DNA from 3 places in the Citrobacter rodentium NBRC 105723 genome. Region 3 is predicted to be linked to each of the others. Evidence: predicted binding sites of a transcription regulator. Region 3 holds the regulator's gene; each other region holds the start of a gene.

Region 1 (5,028 bases), 2.3 Mb from region 3:
TTCGCGGCGAGGAAGGCGATGCGCGCAGGGCCAGGCTTTCGGCGCTGATCGCGCGTTTTCGCCGCGGCGTCGACCATAGTCGCTTCCGGCTGGCGGAATCAGACAGCGCCATTCAGCCGCTGATAGTAGGTGATAACGCGCGGGCGCTACAGCTGGCGGATGCCCTGCGCGGCAAAGGGTTCTGGGTGACGGCCATCCGTCCGCCGACGGTGCCGACGGGCACCGCGCGTCTGCGCCTGACCCTCACCGAAGCGCATCAGCCTGCTGACATTGACCGTCTGCTGGAGGCGCTGCATGACGCAGGTGAATAAACAGGCCATTGCGGCGGCGTTTGGCCGCGCGGCAGGTCAGTATGAGCAACATGCGCAGCTCCAGCGCCTGAGCGCGGAAGCGCTGCTGGCGCTGTTACCGCAGCGAACCTATGAGCAGGTGCTGGACGCCGGATGCGGCCCCGGTCTTCTGAGCCGCTACTGGCGCGCGCGGGGAAGCATGGTCGCCGCGCTGGATTTGTCATCGCAGATGCTGAATGAAGCGCGTCGACAGAACAGGGCGCATTACTATCTTGCCGGGGATATCGAGTCGCTGCCGCTGGCGGAGGCGACCTTCGATCTGGCATGGAGCAATCTTGCCGTCCAGTGGTGTAACGATTTGCGCGGCGCGCTGAGCGAGCTTTACCGGGTGGCGCGGCCCGGCGGCAAGGTGGCGTTTACCACACTGGCGAACGGATCGCTGCCGGAGCTGCGCCAGGCGTGGCGGGCGGTGGATAACCAGCATCATGCGAATCGCTTTTTGCCGCAGACGGCGCTGCACGATGCCCTGCGCGGCTGGCGCAGCGAGAGCCGTTTGCAGTCGATCACCCTGTGGTTTGACGACCCGCTCAGCGCCATGCGGTCGCTGAAAGGCATTGGGGCGACCCATCTTCATGGCGGACGGGAAGCGCGCGTCCTGAGCCGCGCGCAGCTGCAAACGCTGCGGCTGGCCTGGCCGCAGAGGCAGGGGAAATATCCGCTCACTTACCATTTTTTTGCAGGAGTCATTGAACGTGACTGAACGCTATTTTGTTACCGGAACCGACACCGAGGTCGGAAAAACCGTCGTCAGCTGCGCCTTGCTGCAGGCGGCAGGGCGAGCAGGACTGTGCACGGCGGGCTATAAGCCGGTCGCTTCCGGCAGCGACATGACGCCGCTGGGGCAGCGCAATAGCGACGCCCTTGCGCTCCAGCGCCGCAGCAGCCTGCCGCTGGAGTACGCAGCGGTGAATCCTTATACCTTCGCCGAGCCGACCTCGCCGCACATTGTCAGCGCCGAAGAGGGCAGGCCCATCGAGGCGGGCGTGATGTCGGCGGGGCTGCGCGCGCTGGAAACGCAGGCGGAGTGGGTGCTGGTGGAGGGGGCGGGCGGCTGGTTCACCCCGCTGGCGGCGAACTTTACCTTCGCCGACTGGGTGCAGGCGGAACAGTTGCCGGTAATACTGGTGGTCGGCGTGAAGCTGGGCTGCATCAACCATGCTCTGCTGACCGCGCAGGCCGTCCGCCAGGCGGGGCTAACTCTTGCTGGCTGGGTCGCTAATAATCTCCAGCCGCCGGGAAAACGCCACCGTGAGTACATGGCGGCGCTCAGCCAGATGATACCTGCGCCCCTGTTGGGCGAAATCCCGTGGCTTGCGGTCAATGCGGAAAGCGCCGCCACAGGACAATATCTCGATCTTAGCCGTCTGAGCGGCAAATAAAAGGCGAAATTGCGAGCCAGCTCTCGCCTCAGCGGACCGTTTCGTTAGCTGATTAAAATCAAAAATTAGTGATAATTTTTTTTTATCGCCGCCGAAATGCTCTGCGGGGCGAAATTGCCAGGCGGCGGGGCATACGGGCTGGAAGCAGTTATCCACTATTCCTGTGGATAACCTTGTGTATTAGAGTTAGAAAACGCAGGGTAAGCGAGAGAACACGCGGCTTCCAGCCAAATTGACGCGAAAGACGCCTTTGTTAAATATTATTTAAATTTCAATTGGTTAAATAAAATCAATGGCTGTCAAGAAACCGTCATTGAGTGCAATAAAAGTTTCATGACAGGACTTGACAATGTTAATGAAACAATTGGTCTGGGGATAACCCCGCTGACCAGTGTATTATCTTGTTGGCGCTGAAATTTTATCCGCCTTCAGTTTGCGGTGTCGGCGCGTAACACAAATTCGCCCATGCGCTACTGTTTTTTCATCCAGTATTTTTTACTGGCAATATTATCCTCTGCGAGTAAAATTACAATCCTGCCCGCCCATTGCTTCAGGTAGCCGCTCATGAGTAAACCGTTCAAACTGAATTCCGCATTTAAACCGTCAGGCGATCAGCCCGAGGCGATCCGCCGCCTGAAAGAGGGGCTGGAGGATGGTCTGGCGCATCAGACGCTGCTTGGCGTAACGGGATCGGGGAAAACGTTCACTATCGCCAACGTGATCGCGGATCTCCAGCGTCCGACGATGGTGCTGGCGCCGAACAAAACCCTGGCGGCGCAGCTGTACGGCGAGATGAAAGAGTTCTTCCCGGATAACGCCGTCGAGTACTTCGTCTCCTACTACGACTATTACCAGCCGGAAGCTTACGTGCCCAGCTCCGATACCTTCATCGAAAAAGATGCGTCGGTAAACGAGCATATTGAGCAGATGCGCCTGTCGGCGACCAAAGCGCTGCTGGAACGTCGCGACGTGGTGGTGGTGGCCTCGGTGTCGGCGATCTACGGCCTGGGCGATCCGGACCTGTATCTGAAGATGATGCTGCACCTGACGGTGGGGATGATTATCGACCAGCGCGCCATCCTGCGCCGTCTGGCCGAACTGCAATATACCCGTAACGATCAGGCTTTCCAGCGCGGCACCTTCCGCGTGCGCGGCGAGGTGATTGATATCTTCCCGGCGGAATCCGACGACATCGCGCTGCGCGTGGAGCTGTTTGACGAAGAGGTGGAGCGGCTGTCGCTGTTTGACCCGCTGACCGGGCATGTGGAAGGCACCGTTCCGCGCTATACCATCTATCCCAAAACGCACTATGTGACGCCGCGCGAGCGCATTTTGCAGGCGATGGAAGAGATTAAAGACGAACTGGGCGAGCGGCGGAAAAGCCTGCTGGCGAATAACAAGCTGCTGGAAGAACAGCGCCTGAGCCAGCGTACCCAGTTTGATCTTGAGATGATGAACGAGCTCGGCTACTGCTCGGGGATTGAAAACTACTCGCGCTATCTCTCCGGGCGCGGGCCGGGCGAGCCGCCGCCGACGCTGTTTGACTACCTGCCGGCGGACGGCCTGTTAGTCGTTGATGAATCGCACGTGACCATTCCGCAGATTGGCGGTATGTACCGCGGCGACCGGGCGCGTAAAGAGACGCTGGTGGAGTACGGTTTCCGTCTGCCCTCCGCGCTGGATAACCGTCCGCTGAAGTTCGAGGAGTTTGAGGCGCTGGCGCCGCAGACTATTTACGTCTCCGCGACGCCGGGGAACTATGAGCTGGAGAAATCGGGCGGCGACGTGGTGGATCAGGTTGTACGTCCGACCGGCCTGCTGGATCCGGTGATCGAGGTGCGTCCAGTGGCGACCCAGGTGGACGATCTGCTCTCTGAAATCCGCGCCCGCGCGTCAATCAACGAGCGCGTGCTGGTCACCACCCTGACCAAACGGATGGCGGAAGATCTCACCGAGTATCTGGAGGAGCACGGCGAGCGGGTGCGTTATCTGCACTCGGACATCGATACCGTTGAGCGGATGGAAATTATTCGCGACCTGCGCCTGGGCGAGTTTGACGTGCTGGTGGGGATCAACCTGCTGCGGGAAGGTCTCGACATGCCGGAGGTGTCGCTGGTAGCGATTCTTGACGCCGATAAAGAAGGGTTCCTGCGTTCCGAACGTTCGCTGATTCAGACCATTGGCCGTGCGGCGCGTAACGTTAACGGTAAAGCGATTCTGTATGGTGATAAGATCACCGCGTCGATGGCGAAGGCGATTAGCGAGACCGAGCGTCGTCGGGAGAAACAGCAGCAGTACAACGCCGAACACGGTATTACGCCGCAGGGGCTGAACAAGAAAGTGGTCGATATTCTGGCGCTGGGGCAGAACATCGCGAAGACCAAAGCGAAGGGCAGGGGCAAGTCACGCTCTACGGCGAAGGCGGATAGCGTCGAGATGGATATGTCGCCGAAGGCGCTGCAGCAGAAGATCCACGAGCTGGAGGGGCAGATGATGCAGCATGCGCAAAACCTCGAGTTCGAAGAAGCGGCGCAGATCCGCGACCAGCTGCATCAGCTACGCGAGCTGTTTATCGCGGCCTCGTAATCAGTTGTTTCGCAGGAGTATCAGGAAAAGCCCGGCGAGGCACATGCCGGATGGCGGGGTAAACCCCCTTATCCGGCCTACGGCCTGATATCTGGCATCGTGCACCGCCGGATGGCGGGGTAAACCCCTTATCCGGCCTACGGTCTGATACCTGGCATCGTGCACCGCCGGATGGCGGGGTAAACCCCTTATCCGGCCAGCCGTAAATCATTAACTCATACGATTAACCCAGCGCCTGGACCGCTTTTTCCAGCGCGCTGTGCAATAGCTGGCGATCGTGGCGATAGGGAATGTCGCTGGCTTCGAGCACCGCCTGAATCACCACTCTGTCGCTGACCGCGGATACATCCACCTTCGGCCCGACCACTACGGCATCAATGACGCGCTTACCTACGTACTGCTCCATAATCGCCAGCTTATCGGCCAGCGTCAGGCTGGCTGCCGGCAAGCTCAGTTCGCGTCCCAGATTGCCGATATAGACCATCGGCGCCTGGGTACGGCGCAGCGCCTGCGCCAGATCGCTTACCAGCAGGATCGGCATCAGGCTGGTATAAAAACTGCCGGGACCAATCAGGATTAAATCCGCTTCGTTAATCGCCTGCACCGCTTCCCGCGTTGCAGGCACGTTTGGCGACAGCATCAGCTCCTGCGGCCGGGCAGTCAGCTGATCGATATTCACCTCGCCGTAGACTTCATGTCCCTGGTCGTCAATG
Region 2 (5,028 bases), 270 kb from region 3:
AGAGGCGGTATTTAACTATTCGCTGTTTGAGCCTGCGCTGCTTGAGCCGGAAGGGGTCAGCAAAGTGTTCTTCACCAGCGATAGCCATGAAGCGCTGTTGCCGCTGGAACAGGCCATAAACGCCCGCTGGGGCGATCGCGTGAACGTCAGTTTCTCCACGCTTACCTGTCTGGAGGTGATGGCTGGCGGCGTCTCAAAAGGCCATGCGCTGGAAGCGGTAGCGAAGGCGATGGGCTACAGTCTGGCCGACTGCATCGCCTTTGGCGACGGCATGAACGACGCTGAAATGCTGACGATGGCGGGCAAAGGCTGCATTATGGGCAACGCTCACCAGCGGCTAAAAGATCTCTATCCGCAGCTGGAGGTGATCGGCATTAACGCCGATGACGCGGTGCCGCACTACCTGCGCGATCTGTTTTTACGTTAATCGACTGTTTATTCGTTAGCCAGTTGTCAACCTGACTCTCCGCTACAATGGATGCTCCTTGTTCTCAGAGATATCCATTGTGGCGTTACTCATTATTACCACCATCCTGTGGGCTTTCTCCTTCAGCCTGTATGGCGAATACCTTGCCGGGCATGTCGACAGCTATTTTGCCGTGCTGGTGCGGGTGGGGCTCGCGGCGCTGGTCTTTCTGCCGTTCCTGCGCACCCGTGGCCATAGCCTGAAAACGGCAGGGCTGTACATGCTGGTGGGCGCGATGCAGCTTGGCATTATGTACATGCTGAGTTTCCATGCCTATCTCTACCTGACGGTTTCTGAACTGCTGCTGTTTACGGTGCTGACGCCGCTCTATATCACCCTGATTTATGACCTGATGAGCAGACGTCGCCTGCGCTGGGGCTATGCGTTCAGCGCGCTGCTGGCGGTGATTGGCGCCGGGATTATTCGTTATGACCAGGTCACCGACCACTTCTGGACCGGCCTGCTGCTGGTCCAGCTTTCCAATATCAGCTTTGCCATTGGCATGGTGGGCTATAAGCGCCTGATGGAAACCCGTCCGATGCCGCAGCATAACGCTTTTGCCTGGTTTTACGTCGGCGCGTTTCTGGTGGCGGTGGTGGCCTGGTTTGCTCTGGGCAACGGGCAGAAAATGCCGCAAACGTCGCTCCAGTGGGGTATCCTGGTGTTTCTGGGCGTGGCGGCGTCAGGAATTGGCTACTTCATGTGGAACTACGGCGCAACCCAGGTGGACGCCGGTACGTTAGGCATTATGAACAACATGCATGTGCCGGCGGGACTGCTGGTCAATCTGGCGATCTGGCATCAGCAGCCTCACTGGCCGAGCTTTATTACAGGCGCGGCTGTGATCCTGGCTTCGCTGTGGGTGCATCGCCGCTGGGTCGCTCCGCGCTCCGCACAAACGGCAGATGATCGCAGGCGTGATTGCGCGCCGAGCGAATAAACGCTTCGGTCACCGGCTGGCGCTGCTCGCCGTCGCGCACGGCGGCGTAGAGGCGGCTCCATAATCCATCGCCCAGGGTTTTAGTCACCACCAGGCCCTGGCGTTCAAAACTCTCCACCACCCAGTGCGGCAGGGCGGCGATGCCCATTTTTGCCGCTACCATCTGAATCATCAGCAGCGTGTTATCCACGCTTTTCAGCGCCGGACTGACCCCCGCAGGCTGCAGGAAATGTCGCCAGACATCCAGTCGGCTGCGCTGGACCGGATAGATCAACAACGTTTCGCTGGCCAAATCTTCCGGCGTGACCTGTGTTTTACCGGCCAGCGGGTGGTCGGGCGCCAGCACCAAACGCACCTCAAAATCGAACATCGGCGAATAGTGCAGGCCGCTGCGCGGCAGAATGTCGGAGGTCAACACCAGATCCAGCTCGTCCTGTTGCAGCGCAGGCTGGGGATCAAAGGTCACGCCGGATTTGAAATCCATCTCCACCTGCGGCCATTTGACGCGGAAGTTTTCCAGCGCCGGGGTCAGCCACTGAATGCAGCTATGGCACTCAATAGCGATGCGCAGACGCGTTTGCTGCGGTTCATTGCAGGCCTGTAGCGCGCGGCTAATTTGCGGCAACACCTGGTTGGCCAGCTGCAACAAAATCTCGCCCTGCGGCGTAAAGCGCAGCGGCTGGCTCTTACGTATAAACAGCCGGAAGCCAAGGCGCTGTTCCAGATCGCTGAACTGGTGGGACAGGGCGGACTGGGTTTGATGTAGCGTTGCCGCGGCGGCGGCGAGCGACCCGGTATTCCGCAACGCCTGGAGCGTTTTCAGGTGTTTAATCTCGATCATGAAAGTCCTTCACTTCGGCATGAGCAAATTGCGCTTGAGGAATATACAGTAACCGCCAAATATGGATGTGTAAACATCTGGATGGCTAAATCCTGTGTCTTTCGAATTTATGGTGCGTTGGCTGCACTTCCTCATCCCAGTCACTTACTTCAGTAAGCTCCTGAGGATGAGCAAGTTTGCCGCCTTCCCTGAATCCGAAATCCTTCGGATTACACATTATGAGGTTATAAAAATGACAATTATTAATCACACCCTCGGTTTTCCTCGCGTTGGCCTGCGTCGCGAGCTGAAAAAAGCGCAAGAAAGCTATTGGGCGGGCAACGCGTCCCGTGAAGAACTGCTGGCGGTGGGGCGCGAACTGCGCGCCCGCCACTGGGAGCAGCAAAAACAGGCGGGCATTGACCTGCTGCCGGTGGGCGATTTCGCCTGGTACGACCATGTGCTCACCACCAGTCTGCTGTTGGGCAACGTGCCGGCTCGTCATCAGAACAAAGACGGTTCTGTTGATATCGATACCCTGTTCCGCATCGGGCGCGGCCGTGCGCCGACCGGTGAACCGGCTGCCGCAGCGGAAATGACCAAATGGTTTAACACCAACTATCACTATATGGTGCCGGAGTTTGTGAAGGGGCAAAAATTTGCGCTCACCTGGACTCAACTGCTGGAGGAAGTGGACGAAGCGCGGCAGCTGGGCCACAGGGTAAAGCCTGTATTGCTGGGGCCGCTGACCTATCTGTGGCTGGGTAAAGTGAAAGGCGAGCAGTTCGATCGTCTGAGCCTGCTTGATGACATTCTGCCGGTTTATCAACAACTGCTGGCTGAGCTGGCAAAACGCGGCGTTGAGTGGGTGCAAATCGATGAACCTGCGCTGGTGCTGGAACTGCCGCAGGCCTGGCTGGATGCCTTTAAACCGGCTTATGAGGCGCTCGCAGGACAGGTGAAGCTGCTGCTGACCACCTATTTTGAAGGCGTAACGCCGAATCTCGACACCATCGCCGCGCTGTCGGTACAGGGGCTACATGTCGATCTGGTCCACGGTAAAGACGATGTGGCAGAACTGCACGAGCGTCTGCCCGCTGACTGGCTGCTCTCTGCCGGTCTGGTAAACGGTCGTAACGTCTGGCGCGCCGATCTGACGGAAAAATACGCGCAAATCAAAGCGATTGTCGGCGAACGCGCGCTGTGGGTTGCTTCTTCCTGTTCGCTGCTGCACAGCCCAATCGATCTGAGCGTGGAAACCCGTCTGGATGCGGAAGTCAAAAGCTGGTTCGCTTTCGCCCTGCAAAAATGTGAAGAGCTGGCGCTGCTGCGCGATGCGCTGAACAGCGGCGACACGACGGCAATTCGCGAATGGAGCGCGCCGATACAGGCGCGTCGACACTCAACGCGCGTACACAACGCGGCGGTAGCGAAGCGCCTGGCGGCGATTAGCAAACGGGACAGTCAGCGGGCGAATCCATACGAAGTCCGTGCTGAAGCCCAGCGCGCGCGTTTTAACTTACCCGCCTGGCCGACGACCACGATCGGTTCTTTCCCGCAAACCACGGAAATTCGCGGCCTGCGGCTGGATTTCAAAAAGGGTAATCTGGATGCGAATCACTACCGTACCGGCATCGCTGAACATATTAAGCAGGCGATTGTTGAGCAGGAGCGACTGGGCCTCGACGTGCTGGTTCACGGTGAGGCTGAACGTAACGACATGGTGGAATACTTTGGCGAGCATCTGGACGGCTTTGTCTTTACCCAGAACGGCTGGGTGCAGAGCTACGGTTCGCGCTGCGTTAAGCCGCCGGTGGTGACTGGCGACGTCAGCCGCCCTGAACCCATCACCGTCGAATGGGCGAAGTACGCGCAGTCGCTGACCGACAAGCCGGTAAAAGGGATGTTGACCGGTCCGGTAACGATTCTCTGCTGGTCGTTCCCGCGTGAAGACGTGAGCCGTGAAACCATCGCGAAGCAAATCGCGCTGGCGCTACGTGATGAAGTAGCGGATCTGGAAGCCGCCGGGATTGGCATTATTCAGATTGACGAACCGGCGCTGCGTGAAGGGTTGCCGCTGCGTCGCAGCGAATGGGACGCCTATCTGACATGGAGCGTGGAGGCGTTTCGCCTCAACGCCGCGGTGGCGAAGGATGAAACGCAGATCCATACCCACATGTGCTACTGCGAGTTTAATGACATCATGGAGTCCATCGCCGCGCTGGATGCGGATGTGATTACCATTGAAACTTCACGTTCCGATATGGAATTGCTGGAGTCGTTTGAGGAGTTTGATTATCCGAACGAGATCGGGCCGGGCGTCTACGATATTCACTCGCCGAATGTGCCGAGCGTGGAGTGGATTGAAGGGCTGCTGCGAAAAGCGGCGCAGCGTATTCCGGCTCAGCGCCTGTGGGTTAACCCGGACTGCGGCCTGAAAACCCGCGGCTGGCCGGAAACCCGCGCGGCGCTGGCGAATATGGTGCAGGCCGCGCAGAATCTGCGTCAGGGGTAATTTCTGTAGGCCGGGTAAGGCGACGCCGCCGCCCGGCGATTTACCTGGCGGTAGTCCATCTTACCCGGCCCGCGATTATCTCTTACCACCGTACTGCGCAAACCACGCCAGCATTCTCTGCCAGCCATCTTTGGCTGACTCTTCATGGTAGCTCGGGCGATAGTCGGCATTAAAGGCATGACCAGCCTCAGGGTAAACCACAATCTCCGCGTTGGCGTTAGCGGCGCGTAGCGCCTGACGCATCGTTTCGACGGTATCCTGCGGAATGCTGTTATCCTGCCCGCCAT
Region 3 (5,028 bases):
CACGCTAAGAACGCGAGCGGCAAGGTTATGCCGCTCAGGGTAATGAAGGGCAGTACGTCCTTGTACTGACTGGCAGCTGAAAAATTACCAGCGGTAGTCGTTGCGGGTTTCCCAGTCACCGACCTCTCTTTCCGCCTGATCTTTCTCGTAACCATAACGTTCCTGGATTTTACCTACCAGCTGGTCACGTTTACCTTCGATGACCGTCATATCGTCATCGGTCAGTTTGCCCCATTGCTCTTTCACCTTACCTTTGAATTGCTTCCAGTTACCACCGGCTTCGTCTTTATTCATCATAAAGTCCTCTTCGTTAGGCTGTGAATAGCGAGTCTGTCATCCAACGTTGCTGCGTTTTTTGCTGGACGTGATATTAAGTGTAGTCAGTGATTCTGAGTGCGACTGACTATTCAGAATATTTAACCGTCACGCTGCCGAAAACCAGCTGCCGTTTCGCCAGTGTCGCCGCCATATCCACGCCAGAGAGAGGCCACGCAGCGCCAGAAAAACCGCCAGCGCCAGCCATAAACCGTGATTTCCCAGCACCGGCAACGCCAGCAGCGTTAAGGCGAACCCGGCTGCCGCTACCGCCATGCTGTTGCGCATTTCCGCCGCCCGCGTTGCGCCGATAAACATACCATCCAGCAGATAGCACCAGACGCCAACCAGCGGCAGAATCACCTGCCAGTACAGATAATGGTCGGCAAGCTGTTGTAACTGCGGCAACGAGGTCAGCAGCGCAACGATCGGTTCGCCCGCCAGCAGATACGTCAACGAGAACAGCAGCGCCACAATGCCCGCCTGACGACAGGCGGCCCGCCATACCGCCAGCAGCTGGCTACCGTCGCGCGCGCCATACGCCTGGCCGGAATGCGCTTCCACCGCGTAGGCAAAGCCGTCAAGAGCATAAGCGGTGAAGGTCAGCAGCGTCATCAGCACCGCATTAACGGCGACAATATCGCTACCTGAGCGGGCGCCGAGGACGGTGATGGTGCCAAAGCAGAGTTGCAGCAGCAATGAGCGCAGCATAATGTCGCGATTGAGCGCCAGCAGACGGCGAAAGTTGCCGCGCCAGGACTGTTTCAGCATCGCAGACGACACGCCGCGCAGACGCAGCACCTTGCGCACCATCAGCAGACCAATCAGCAGCGTGGCGTACTCGGCGATCATCGTTGCCAGCGCCGCGCCCTGCACGTTCATATGCAGTCCCATCACCAGCCACAGGTCGAGCGCAATGTTGATGATATTACCGACTACCAGCAGGATCACCGGCGCGCGCGCGTACTGAACGCCCAACAGCCAGCCCAGCAGAACCAGATTCGCCAGCGAGGCGGGCGCGCTCAGCCAGCGAATCTCCAGAAAACGCCTTGCCTGGGTCAGTACGGCTTCGCTGCCGCCGACGATATGCAGCGCGAGATCGATAAGCGGAGTACGGCAAAGCGCGATTAACGCGCCTGCGCCCAGCGCCAACAGCAGCGGCTGTACCAGCGCTCGCGCCAGCGCCTGCGGGTTCTTCGCGCCAAACGCCTGCGCCGTCAGCCCCGTGGTGCTCATACGCAAAAAAAGCAGCATCATGAACAGAAAACTGGTCGCCGTCGCCCCCACCGCCACGCCGCCGAGATAAACGGGGCTGTCGAGATGGCCGATCACCGCGGTGTCGACCAGTCCCAGCAGGGGAACGGTGATATTGGAGAAAATCATGGGTAAGGCAAGACGCCAGAGCGCTTTATCAGCAGAAGTAAAAAAAGGCATAAAAAGAAGCCTGAGAAGCCGTTATCGCATTTTGAAAAATTTTACAGGCCCGATAGGCGTAGCGCTGGCGGGCCTGTTACCGGACGGCGGCGGCGCTGACGCCGCAGCCGGAGTGAAGGTAATAAAGTACGAAGGTACTACAGCCACTCGCCGTTGCGGATCACGCCAACGGCCAGTCCTTCGATAGTGAAGCTCTGCTCACGCAGGTCCACGACGATCGGTTTGAATTCGCTGTTTTCCGGCAGAAGTTCGACTTTATTGCCCTGCTTCTTCAGTCGTTTTACCGTCACTTCATCATCAATGCGCGCCACGACGACCTGACCGTTACGCACATCCTGAGTTTTGTGTACCGCCAGCAGATCGCCATCCATAATGCCGATGTCTTTCATCGACATACCGCTGACGCGCAGCAGGAAATCGGCATTCGGCTTAAACAGTGACGGATCGACCTGGTAATGGCCTTCAATATGCTGCTGGGCCAGCAGCGGTTCGCCCGCGGCAACGCGCCCGACCAGCGGCAGTCCGTCTTCTTCTTCGTGCAGCAAGCGAATGCCGCGAGATGCGCCGGAGACAATCTCAATAACACCTTTGCGCGCCAGCGCTTTCAGATGCTCTTCAGCGGCGTTCGGGGAACGGAACCCCAAACGCTGCGCGATTTCCGCACGCGTTGGCGGCATACCTGTCTGGCTGATGTGATCCCGAATAAGATCAAACACCTCTTGCTGCCTGGCCGTTAACGCTTTCATTCCGCCCCCTGGGTGTATATACAGTTATGCTGTGAGTATATACAGCAAAAGGCGATTTTGGAACCACAAACTGCATCATGCTCGCGAGTTTTATACGGTTATGGAACCCTGGTCGTAAAAAGCTTAACCAAAATGCGCCCACAGCAGGATGCCCCAGGTGATCAAAGCGATAATGATAGAGAGCAGCACCGCAGCCGACCCCATATCTTTCGCCCGTCCCGACAGCTCGTGATACTCGGAACCGATACGGTCCACCACCGCTTCAATGGCGCTGTTAAGGATTTCAACTATCATCACCAGCATGACCGAGCCAATCAGCAGAACGCGCGTAATCGCATCCACGTCCAGCCAGCAGGCAACCGCCACGGCCAGCAGAACGGCGACGCTCTCCTGGCGGAACGCCGCCTCGTTAATCCACGCGGCGCGAAACCCCTTCCAGGAATAACCTGCTGCTTTGATAATTCGGGTAAATCCAGTGGTATTATTAGCCATTAAAAGAACCTTTTCGCATTATTGGCGTCAATGACAATGTCTGTTTAGCTCAGCGGTATTGAGCGCAGGCGACCCGGCGCGAAGTATGACCGGATACACCAGAATTTCACATGACTTTCTGTTATCCTTGCAGCGCATTTGCATTATTAACCAGAGGCTTTACATCGTTTATGTCCGGCTGGCCACGAATTTACTACAAGTTACTGAATTTACCACTAAGCGTACTGGTAAAAAGCAAGTCTATTCCGGCAGATCCTGCCCCGGAGTTGGGACTCGATACCTCTCGTCCAATTATGTACGTTTTGCCGTACAACTCCAAAGCGGACTTACTGACTTTGCGCGCCCAGTGTCTGGCGCACGATCTTCCCGATCCGTTAGAACCGCTGGAGATCGACGGCTCGCTGCTGCCGCGCTATGTCTTTATTCATGGCGGACCGCGTGTCTTTACCTATTACACGCCGAAAGAAGAGTCCATCAAGCTGTTCCATAACTATCTCGATCTGCATCGCAGCAATCCACAACTGGATGTGCAGATGGTGCCGGTATCGGTGATGTTTGGCCGCTCGCCGGGGCGTGAAAAAGGCGAAGTTAACCCGCCATTACGTATGCTCAACGGCATTCAGAAGTTCTTTGCCGTTTCCTGGCTGGGACGCGACAGCTTTGTGCGCTTCTCACCCTCCGTTTCGCTGCGCCGGATGGCCGACGAACACGGCACCGACAAAATCATCGCGCAAAAACTGGCGCGCGTGGCGCGTATGCACTTCGCCCGCCAGCGTCTGGCGGCTGTCGGCCCGCGCCTGCCTGCGCGTCAGGATCTGTTTAACAAGCTGCTGGCCTCGAAAGCGATCGCCCGCGCGGTAGAAGACGAAGCGCGCAGCAAGAAAATCTCCCATGAAAAAGCGCAGCAGAACGCAATCGCGCTGATGGAAGAGATTGCCGCTAACTTCTCTTACGAGATGATTCGCCTGACCGATCGCATTCTTGGCTTTACCTGGAACCGGCTCTATCAGGGGATTAACGTCCATAACGCCGAGCGCGTCCGCCAGCTGGCGCATGACGGGCACGAAATTGTCTATGTGCCCTGCCACCGCAGCCATATGGACTATCTGCTGCTTTCATACGTGCTCTATCATCAGGGGCTGGTGCCGCCGCATATCGCTGCCGGCATCAACCTCAACTTCTGGCCTGCCGGACCGATTTTCCGTCGTCTCGGCGCGTTCTTTATCCGTCGTACCTTTAAGGGCAATAAGCTCTACTCCACGGTGTTCCGCGAGTATCTGGGCGAGCTGTTCAGCCGCGGCTATTCGGTCGAGTACTTTGTCGAAGGCGGCCGCTCACGTACCGGACGTTTACTGGATCCAAAAACCGGCACCCTGTCGATGACTATCCAGGCGATGCTGCGCGGCGGCACCCGTCCGATTACGTTAGTGCCGATTTACATCGGCTATGAGCATGTGATGGAAGTGGGCACTTACGCCAAAGAGCTGCGCGGCGCGACCAAAGAGAAAGAGAGCCTGCCGCAGATGCTGCGCGGCCTGAGCAAACTGCGTAACCTCGGTCAGGGCTACGTGAACTTCGGCGAGCCGATGCCGCTGATGACCTGGCTGAACCATCACGTGCCGGACTGGCGCGAGTCGATCGATCCTATCGAGGCGGTACGTCCGGCCTGGCTGACGCCGACCGTCAACGGCATCGCCGAAGAGCTGATGGTGCGCATTAACAACGCCGGGGCGGCGAACGCCATGAACCTGTGCTGTACCGCGCTGCTGGCTTCGCGTCAGCGTTCACTGACCCGCGAACAGTTAACTGAGCAGTTGAACTGTTATCTGGATCTGATGCGCAATGTGCCTTATTCCACCGACTCCACGGTGCCCTCCGTCAGCGCCAGTGAACTTATCGATCACGCATTGCAGATGAATAAGTTCGAAGTCGAGAAGGATACGATTGGCGATATCATCATTCTGCCGCGCGAGCAGGCGGTGCTGATGACCTATTACCGTAATAACATCGCACATATGCTGGTGCTGCCTTCGCTGATGGC

The links. The regulator LexA, encoded in region 3, represses DNA repair genes until DNA is damaged. The targets are predictions, from matches to a motif close to TNCTGTATGTACATACAGNA.
Region 1: the regulator LexA is predicted to act here: its motif matches at 2,201-2,220, upstream of uvrB (excinuclease ABC subunit UvrB).
Region 2: the regulator LexA is predicted to act here: its motif matches at 2,279-2,298, upstream of metR (HTH-type transcriptional regulator MetR).

Annotation. Positions count from the first base shown of each region.
Region 1 covers NZ_CP082833.1:4,733,899-4,738,926, reverse strand. Annotated here, with positions in the region: gene bioF (8-amino-7-oxononanoate synthase) at 1-311, shown strand, start outside; gene bioC (malonyl-ACP O-methyltransferase BioC) at 295-1,050, shown strand; gene bioD (dethiobiotin synthase) at 1,043-1,729, shown strand; gene uvrB (excinuclease ABC subunit UvrB) at 2,294-4,315, shown strand; gene yvcK (uridine diphosphate-N-acetylglucosamine-binding protein YvcK) at 4,539-5,028, opposite strand, start outside.
Region 2 covers NZ_CP082833.1:1,450,323-1,455,350, forward strand. Annotated here, with positions in the region: gene yigL (sugar/pyridoxal phosphate phosphatase YigL) at 1-427, shown strand, start outside; gene K7R23_RS06845 (carboxylate/amino acid/amine transporter) at 507-1,406, shown strand; gene metR (HTH-type transcriptional regulator MetR) at 1,294-2,247, opposite strand; gene metE (5-methyltetrahydropteroyltriglutamate--homocysteine S-methyltransferase) at 2,480-4,741, shown strand; gene K7R23_RS06860 (dienelactone hydrolase family protein) at 4,817-5,028, opposite strand, start outside.
Region 3 covers NZ_CP082833.1:1,717,753-1,722,780, reverse strand. Annotated here, with positions in the region: gene zur (zinc uptake transcriptional repressor Zur) at 1-8, shown strand, start outside; gene K7R23_RS08060 (CsbD family protein) at 85-294, opposite strand; gene dinF (MATE family efflux transporter DinF) at 424-1,749, opposite strand; gene lexA (transcriptional repressor LexA) at 1,887-2,495, opposite strand; gene K7R23_RS08045 (diacylglycerol kinase) at 2,619-2,987, opposite strand; gene plsB (glycerol-3-phosphate 1-O-acyltransferase PlsB) at 3,158-5,028, shown strand, end outside.